One region of the Streptomyces sp. NBC_00663 genome, then DNA from elsewhere that is predicted to be linked to it. Evidence: riboswitches for the same ligand, from Rfam matches in the RefSeq annotation. Region 1 holds a riboswitch; the other holds the start of a gene.
The links. Region 1 has a riboswitch for ZMP and ZTP ahead of OG866_RS40425 (bifunctional 5,10-methylenetetrahydrofolate dehydrogenase/5,10-methenyltetrahydrofolate cyclohydrolase). Riboswitches for the same ligand answer to the same signal wherever they lie in the genome.
Positions count from the first base shown of each region.

Region 2: it holds a riboswitch for ZMP and ZTP, as region 1 does, so the genes downstream of both, OG866_RS16810 (glycine hydroxymethyltransferase) here and OG866_RS40425 (bifunctional 5,10-methylenetetrahydrofolate dehydrogenase/5,10-methenyltetrahydrofolate cyclohydrolase) in region 1, are expected to answer to the same signal.

Region 1 is NZ_CP109027.1:8,881,397-8,885,797, reverse strand. Features, by position in the region: gene OG866_RS40440 (aldehyde dehydrogenase family protein) at 1-1,277, opposite strand, end outside; gene OG866_RS40435 (hypothetical protein) at 1,456-1,746, opposite strand; gene OG866_RS40430 (nuclear transport factor 2 family protein) at 1,917-2,270, shown strand; ZMP/ZTP riboswitch at 2,517-2,600, shown strand; gene OG866_RS40425 (bifunctional 5,10-methylenetetrahydrofolate dehydrogenase/5,10-methenyltetrahydrofolate cyclohydrolase) at 2,623-3,471, shown strand; gene OG866_RS40420 (CU044_5270 family protein) at 3,473-4,369, opposite strand; gene OG866_RS40415 (RNA polymerase sigma factor) at 4,362-4,401, opposite strand, start outside.
Region 2 is NZ_CP109027.1:3,723,932-3,728,332, reverse strand. Features, by position in the region: gene OG866_RS16825 (glutathionylspermidine synthase family protein) at 1-331, shown strand, start outside; gene OG866_RS16820 (methyltransferase domain-containing protein) at 376-1,191, shown strand; gene rocD (ornithine--oxo-acid transaminase) at 1,225-2,490, opposite strand; ZMP/ZTP riboswitch at 2,535-2,624, shown strand; gene OG866_RS16810 (glycine hydroxymethyltransferase) at 2,668-4,119, shown strand; gene OG866_RS16805 (hypothetical protein) at 4,192-4,401, opposite strand, start outside.

The sequences.
Region 1 (4,401 bases):
GCGACGGCCAGGCCGTGGGTGGCGTTCTCGGTGATGATGCCGCAGGTCAGACCGTTGTCGGTGTCGTTGGCGACGGCCACGGCGGTGTTGTCGTCGGCGAACGTCTCCACCACGCACACCGGCCCGAACGCTTCCGCGTGATAGATCTCGGCGTCCTTCGGCACATCGGTGAGCACGGTCGCCGGGTGGACCGCCCCGTCGGGCTCTCCGCCACCGGTGAGGACCTTCGCGCCCTTGGCGACGGCGTCCTCGACCAGGCGGGCCACGCGCTGCGCGGCGGAGGCGGCGACCAGCGGGCCGACCACGGTGTGCGGGTCGGAGGGGTCGCCGGAGGGGAGTGCGGCGGCCTTGGCGGCGAACTTGCGGGTGAACTCCTCGGCGAGGGACTCGTGGACGAGGATGCGGTCGCCGGACATGCAGATCTGCCCGGCGTTCATGAACACGCTGAAGGTGACGGCGTCGACGGCGTAGTCCACGTCCGCGTCGGCAAGCACGATCACCGCGTTCTTGCCGCCCAACTCCAGGACGGCGGGCTTGAGATGGCGCGCCGCGTGCTCGCCGATGATGCGGCCCACCTCGGTGGAGCCGGTGAAGTTCACGGCCCGCACCCGCTCGTCGGCTATCAGCGCCTCGGCGATCTCGGCGGCGTCCGCCCGGTCGTTGGTGATGACGTTGAGGACGCCGTCCGGCAGCCCGGCCTCCCGCAGCACGTCGGCCACGAACAGGCCGCAGGCCAGCGGCGCGTCCTCGCTCGCCTTGACGACGACCGTGTTGCCCGCGGCCAGCGGCGCCGCGACCGCCCGTACACCGAGGATGACCGGCGCGTTCCAGGGCGCGAACGCGGCGACCACGCCGACCGGTTCGCGCACCGCGAGGCCGAGGGCGCCCTGCTCCTGGGCGGTGAGCACCTCACCGCGCGGGGCGGTCACGGCGGCCGCCGCCTCGCGCAGCATGTTGGACGCCAGCGCCACGTTGAAGTACGCCCACGGCCGGGTGCCGCCCGCCTCGCCCGCCATCAGCTCGGCGACCTGGTCGCCCTTGCCCTCCAGCAGGTCGGCGGCCTTGAGCAGGATCGCGCGCCGGGCGAAGGGGGCCAGCGCCGCCCACTCCTCGAACGCCGCGTCGGCCGCGTCCACGGCCCGCCGCACGTCCTCTGGTCCCGCCGCCGCGACGGTCGCGTACACCTCCCCGGTGTAGGGGTTGAGGTCCTCGGCCGTCCGGCCGGAGGCGGCGGGGACGTCCTTGCCGCCGATGAGGAGTTCGCGGGAGATGGGCATGATGCGGACCTCTTTGTTCGCTACGTGAATTTGTTCGCGACATGTTCGCTGTGTGAACCAAGATTCACTTACTAAGCGCATGCTCCGTGCGGCCCCGGGCAATGTCAAGGGCCGCCCGGTTGCCCGGACGGCCCTTGATATGGACGTACGCGTACGCGTCCGTACGCGGATCAGACGACTACTGGATACCCGGCAGCAGCCCGGTGACGGGGGCGGCCAGGTCGGTGACCTGGGTCAGCTGGTTCAGGTCGTTCAGCCGGTTGAGCTGGTCCAGCTGCTGCGAGGGGCGCGGGATCTCGGCCTTGCGCTCCGCGGGGATGTCGCTCAGGGCCAGTGAGTCGAGCGTGGCGATCGGACTCAGCTGGGCGGCGTCGGCGTCCGCGGGGGCCGCGCTTGCCATCGGGGCGGCCAGGCCGGTGACACCGGCGGCGAGGCCGACGACGGCGACGATACGTCGAGTGGAGATCATGTTGTGAGCAACGTCGGCGCGCCGGGCGGGGACACGGGTGCCGGGCGCCTCTCACCCGTCAGGCGCAGTACCTCCGTTGCGCTTGCCGAGACCGGCGGGGCGGAGGAGCCTCGAAGGTGAGACCCGGGCGGCCCCTCCCCCTCGGGCCGCGGGCCTCACAGGAGGTCATCATGGGCGCTTTCAACACGGAGACACTGCGTCAGGGCATCGAGGGCGACAAGGCGGCGAACCTGCTGTCGCTCTACGCGGACGACGCGGAGCTGCGCATCGTGGACCGCAACACCCAGCCCAGCAATCCGAGGGTCCTGCACGGCCGGGGCGAGATCGGCGAGCTCCTGGAGGACGTCTACAACCGTGACATCAAGGCGCACAAGCTGGAGAGGTGCATCGTCGAGGGCGACCAGGTCGCGTACACCGAGTCCTGCGAGTACGCGGACGGGGTCCGGGTCTTCGCCGAGTCCATGATCACGCTGCGCGACGGCAAGATCGCCGAACAGATCATGCTCCAGGCATGGGACGAGTAGGGAGAAGTCTGCCGAAGGTCCAGATCACGTCCCGGTTGACCTGGACCTTCTCGGCGCGTGCGGGCCTCGGCCGATCGTTTCCGGTACGGTCCCGGCGCGCACTGCCGGCAGCGACGGCAGGCCGGCTGGTGTCCGCCGCTCTGGTGCGGTCGGTGCTACGACGGACGCGGCCCCGCCCGCTCCCGCCACCCCCGCACGGCCTGCGCAGACGCCGCCGGTCAAGGTGAACGGCGCCGGGTTAGGCTGTGGGCGGGCCGTGACTGGCGCTGAGGTGGAGCACCACCGGGGAGCGGCCCGTACGACATGAAGCCGTGCGCCTGGGCGAACCCGACTACCAGCCCAGGAGTGGATCATGTCTCAGGCACGTCTCATGGACGGCACCGCGCTCGCCCGGCGCATCGTCGAGGACAGCGCCGAGCGCGCCGCCGACCTCACCGAACGCACCGGCACGACGCCCTGTCTCGCGACCGTACTGGTCGGCGCGGACCCCGCCTCGGTGACGTACGTCCGTATGAAGCAGAACCGTTGCCGCAAGGCGGGCATCGCCTCCCGGCATGTGGAACTGCCCGCGGCGACCACCACCGAGGAACTGGTGGACACGCTCCAGGCCCTCTCCGCCGACCCCGCCGTGCACGGCATCCTGCTCCAGCACCCCATGGGCGCGCACATCGACGAGCGGGCCGCGTTCGAGGCGATCGCGCCCGAGAAGGACGTCGACGGCGTCACCTTCGCCTCGTTCGCGACGATGAGCTTCGGCCTGCCGGGCTTCGTGTCCTGCACGCCCGGCGGGATCATGCGGCTGCTCGACGAGTACGGCGTCGACCCGTCCGGCAAGCGCGCCGTGGTCGTCGGCCGCAGCGCGATCCTCGGCAAGCCGGCCGGCATGCTGCTGCTCGCCCGGGACGCGACGGTGACGTACTGCCACTCGCGTACGGCGGACCTGTCGGCGGCCGTCCGGGAGGCGGACATCGTGGTCGCCGCCGTGGGCCGGCCGAAGCTCGTCAAGGGCCAGGACATCAAGCCGGGCGCGGTCGTGATCGACGCCGGGTACAACGAGGGCAACATCGGCGACGTCGACTTCGACTCCGCGGTGGAACGGGCCTCGCTGATCACCCCGGTGCCGGGCGGCGTCGGTCCGATGACGATCGCCACGCTGCTGGAGCAGACGGTGGACGCCGCCGCCCGGCAACTCGGGGTGTGAGTCAGCGCGTCCAGGCGCTGTAGTCCATGACGTCGCCGGCTTTCACTCCGTACTCGGGCTCCGCCTCGGTGAAGGTGGTCTCCAGGCCGAGTACGGCGCCGGTGGCCGGGTCCATGATCAGCATCTTGCGGGTCCCGGACTGCTCGTACACATACGCCTGCCCGCGCCGCCCCAGCCGGTCCGTCACCTGTCCGACGGGCTTCAACCCGTCGGTGTCCGCCAGCAGTTGGACGAGCGCCGCCGACTCCCGGGCGCCGAAGTGCCAGGTGTCGAGCACGTAGTCGACGGCGTTGAGGAGCTCGCCGGTGTTCAGCGGGGTCTTGCTGTACGCGGCCTCCTGAAGATAGGCGCGCAGACGGGCGACGTCGGCCGGCGGGGGCGACTGCGGCGGGGCGTCGCTCCAACTGGGCGGGTACGTCTGCTCGGTGCGCTCGTGGCCGTCGTCGACGATCTCCGTGTGACTGTCGTCGGCGTTCCAGCGCACGATGCGCTCCTCCGGATATGTGATCGGCGGCTTGTCGTCGCTCATGCCCAGGCTCCAGGTCCGCACATGCGTGCCCTTGCGGAGCGCGGGCGAACCGTCCTCGGCGGCCGACCGCGCCCGCCCGGCCAGGGTTTTCAGCGGTACGGGGCTGGAGTCGGCCAGCACGAGCAGCGGGCGGGGTGCGGCGACCGCCGGCGCGGTGGTCTGGCCGGTGAACAGGAGTGCCGACACGAGCGCGGCGACGACTCCCGTGGCCGCGAGCCCCCAGTACAGCCGGGGACGGCGGGCGGTCCGTTGCCGCAGCAGCCGGTCGAGCCGCCGCTCGGCGTGGTGGTCGAGGGGGCCGTCGCCGAAGTGGGGACCGTCGACGGGCACCGGGTTGGCGCGGCGCAGGAGGTCGAGTTCGTCAGCCATGGCCGTTCTCCTTCAAGGCGGCGGCGGTCGTG
Region 2 (4,401 bases), 5.2 Mb from region 1:
GCTCTACCCCGGCCACCCGAACCTCCTCCCCGCCTACCTCGACGGACCCAGGGAGCTGGCGACGACGGCGGGCTACGTCGCCAAACCACTGCTCGGCCGCGAGGGCGCCGGCGTCACCATCCACGCACCGGACACCACCGGTACCCTCCCTGTCCTGCGCGAAGAGCCCTGCTGCTACCAGGAGTTGGCGCCCCTGCCCGATTTCGACGGCAATCGTGTCGTCCTGGGCGCCTGGGTCGTCGAGGACGAGTCGGCGGGCCTCGGCATCCGTGAGTCGGCCGGACTGGTGACCGACGAATACGCGCGCTTTCTGCCCCATGTGATCCTCTGACGCGACAGAATGATCGGCCCACGACCAACGAAGAGGGGCGATCGGTGGGCGACACGGCGACGATGGAGAGCGGATACGTCTTCGACCCGTCCTGGGAGCGGGAGCACGGGCGGTTACTGGCGCTGGAGGAGATCTACGACGACCAGAGCCGCCACCGCCTGACCGAGCTCGGAGTCGCCGAGGGCTGGCACTGCCTGGAGGCGGGCTGCGGCGCCGCCAGCATCGCGCGCTGGCTGGCCAAGCAGGTCGGCGCCGCCGGGCGCGTGCTCGCCACCGACCTGGACACCCGCTTCGCCCACGACCGCGGTCTGTCCAACCTGGAGATCCGCACCCACGACCTCCTCATGGACGACCTCCCCGACGCCGCCTTCGACCTCGTCCACGCACGGGCCGTGGTGGAACACCTGCCCGACCGCGACGAGGCACTGCGACGCCTGGCCGCGGCGACCCGCCCCGGCGGCTGGGTGGTCGTCGAGGACTTCGACATCGACGGCCCGATGTACCCGGCCGCTGCCCGCTACTACCCGCCCGAGCACCTGGAGTTGGCCGAACGCCTCGGCCGCGCACTCCGCGCCGCCTTCGGCGCCGCCGGGGTCGACCCCGGAACGGGCCGCCGACTGCCCCAGGCCCTGACGGACGCCGGACTGACCGAGATCGGCGCACAGGTCCACGCCCCGGTCCTCACCGGCGGATCCGCCGCCTTCTTCCCCCTCACCCTGCGCTCACTGCGCCCCCGCCTGCTGGCCACCGGCGAGGTCAGCGACGCGGACATCGAGGAGGTCATCACCCTGACGAAGAGCCAAGGCACCACCTACATCCCCAACTTCATGGTCATCGCCTGGGGCCGCAAGCCTCTCTGACCCGAGGCCGACACCACCACCCGCACCCGCTCCTCACGGGCCGGGGCGAGCGCCCAGCACCGCCCGCACCTGGTCCAGCCCCCAGTCCAGGTCCTCCTTGCTGATCACCAGGGGTGGAGCGATGCGGATCGTCGCGCCGTGGGTGTCCTTCACCAGCACGCCTCGGTCCATCAGCTTCTCGGACACCTCGCGGCCGGTGCCGTGGGCGGGGGCGATGTCGACGCCCGCCCAGAGACCACGGCCGCGTACCGCGGTGACATGGCCGCTGCCGCACAGGGTGTTCAGCTCGCGGTGCAGATGGTCGCCGAGCTCCGCGGCCCGCGCCTGGTACTCGCCGGTGCGCAGCATGGCGATCACCTCCAGCGCGACCGCGCAGGCCAAGGGGTTTCCGCCGAACGTCGAGCCGTGGTCGCCGGGCCGGAAGACGCCGAGGACCTCCGCGCTCGACACGACCGCCGACACCGGTACGACCCCGCCGCCCAGCGCCTTGCCGAGGACGTACATGTCGGGCACCACGTTCTCGTGCTCACAGGCGAACGTCCGGCCGGTGCGGCCCAGCCCCGACTGGATCTCGTCCGCGATGAACAGCACGTTCCTCTCGCGCGTCAGCTCCCGGACCGCGGGGAGATAGCCGGCCGGTGGGACCAGGACGCCCGCCTCACCCTGGATCGGCTCCAGCAGCACGGCCACCGTGTTCTCCGTGACCGCTGCACGCATCGCCGTCGCGTCCCCGTACGGCACGATCTCGAACCCCGGTGTGTACGGGCCGAAGTCCGCCCGCGCCTCCGGGTCGGTCGAGAAGCTGATCAGCGTGGTCGTACGGCCGTGGAAGTTGTTGCCCGCCACCACGATCTTCGCCATCTCCGCGGGCACGCCCTTGACTCGGTACCCCCACTTCCGTGCGGTCTTCACCGCCGTCTCCACCGCCTCCGCGCCGGTGTTCATCGGCAGCACCGTCTCCATCCCGCACAGCTCGGCGAGCTCCGCGCAGAACGCGGCGAACCGGTCGTGATGAAAGGCGCGGCTCGTCAGCGTCACCCGCTCCAGCTGAGCCTTCGCCGCCTCGACGAGACGCCGGTTGCGGTGGCCGAAGTTGAGCGCCGAATAGCCGGCCAGCAGATCCAGATGCCGCCGCCCCTCCACATCCGTCATCCACGCCCCGTCCGCCGTGGCCACCACCACGGGCAGCGGACGGTAGTTGTGCGCACTGTGGGCCTCGGCCACGCCGATGAGCCTCTCCGTCGCGTTCACGGGCACTCCCAGGGGTGAGGATGACCCCCTTCCTATCGTCGCTCGCATGGTGGACGCGGGACCTCCGTCGTCCGGCGCGCCCGGTAGGCTGACCGGCAGGCCGTGACTGGCGCGCTGGGATGGGACGGACCATCGGGGAGCGGCCTGGGAATGACCGAGTGCCGTGCGCCTGGGCCGAACCGTGAATCGTGACCGCAACCCGCCACGCCATCCGGAGGCCGACGAATGTCAGAGCAGCAGCCCCTCTCCAGCGAGTCCACCGCCTTTCGCGCCGCCCTCGACGTGATCCGCGCCGTCGAGCCGCGCGTCGCCGACGCCATCGGCCAGGAGGTCCACGACCAGCGCGAGATGCTCAAGCTGATCGCCTCCGAGAACTACGCCTCCCCGGCCACCCTGCTCGCCATGGGCAACTGGTTCAGCGACAAGTACGCCGAGGGCACCATCGGCCGCCGCTTCTACGCCGGCTGTCGCAACGTGGACACCGTCGAGTCCCTGGCCGCCGAGCACGCCAAGGAACTCTTCGGCGCCCGCCACGCCTACGTCCAGCCGCACTCCGGCATCGACGCCAACCTCGTCGCCTTCTGGTCCGTCCTCGCCGACCGCGTCGAGGTCCCCTTCCTGGAGAAGACCGGCGCCCGCCAGGTCAACGACCTCACCGACGCCGACTGGGCAGAGCTCCGCCAGGCCTTCGGCAACCAGCGCATGCTCGGCATGTCCCTGGACGCCGGCGGCCACCTCACCCACGGCTTCCGCCCCAACATCTCCGGCAAGATGTTCGACCAGCGCTCCTACGGCACCGACCCGGCGACCGGCCTGATCGACTACGAGGCGCTGCGCGTCTCCGCCCGTGAGTTCAAGCCGCTCATCATCGTCGCCGGTTACTCCGCCTACCCGCGCCTGGTGAACTTCCGCATCATGCGCGAGATCGCCGACGAGGTCGGGGCGACCCTGATGGTGGACATGGCCCACTTCGCCGGCCTCGTCGCGGGCAAGGTGCTGACCGGCGACTTCGACCCGGTCCCGCACGCGCAGATCGTCACCACCACCACCCACAAGTCGCTGCGCGGCCCGCGCGGCGGCATGGTCCTGTGCGACGACTCCCTCAAGGACCAGGTCGACCGCGGCTGCCCGATGGTCCTCGGCGGCCCGCTGCCGCACGTCATGGCGGCGAAGGCGGTGGCCCTGGCGGAGGCACGGCAGCCCGCCTTCCAGGACTACGCCCAGCGCATCGTCGACAACTCCCGGGCCCTGGCGGAAGGCCTGATGCGCCGCGGCGCGACCCTGGTCACCGGCGGCACCGACAACCACCTCAACCTGATCGACGTCGCCACCTCCTACGGCCTCACCGGCCGTCAGGCCGAGGCCGCGCTCCTCGACTCCGGCATCGTCACCAACCGCAACGCCATCCCCGCCGACCCCAACGGAGCCTGGTACACCTCCGGCATCCGCATCGGCACCCCCGCCCTGACCACCCGCGGCCTGGGCACCGCCGAGATGGACGAGGTCGCCGGCCTCATCGACCGCGTCCTGACCACCACCGAGCCGGGCACCACCAAGTCGGGCGCGCCGTCCAAGGCCGCGCACGTCCTGGACGCCAAGGTCGCCGACGAGATCTCGCACCGCGCGACCGACCTCGTGGCGGGCTTCCCGCTGTACCCGGAGATCGACCTGGGCTGACAAACGCCCTGTTGAGTTGTCAAGGAACGGCGACTCACGAAGATCGTCGAGGGATCAGGCATCGCTCACCGATCACAGATCGATGAGCTCCTGGCGTGGTTCCTCCCGCGGCGGTCCGGCCTTCTGCCGGGCCGCCGCGCGGCGTATCAGCAGCGTCCCGCCGACCCCGGCCGCGATCCCCGGTAGCGCCCACCACCAGTCGGTGGTGCCGTCACCCGGTCCGGACGATCGGGCGGAGGCTGCGGCGAGCGTCGGATCGGGGCTCCGGGTCGCTCCCACGTC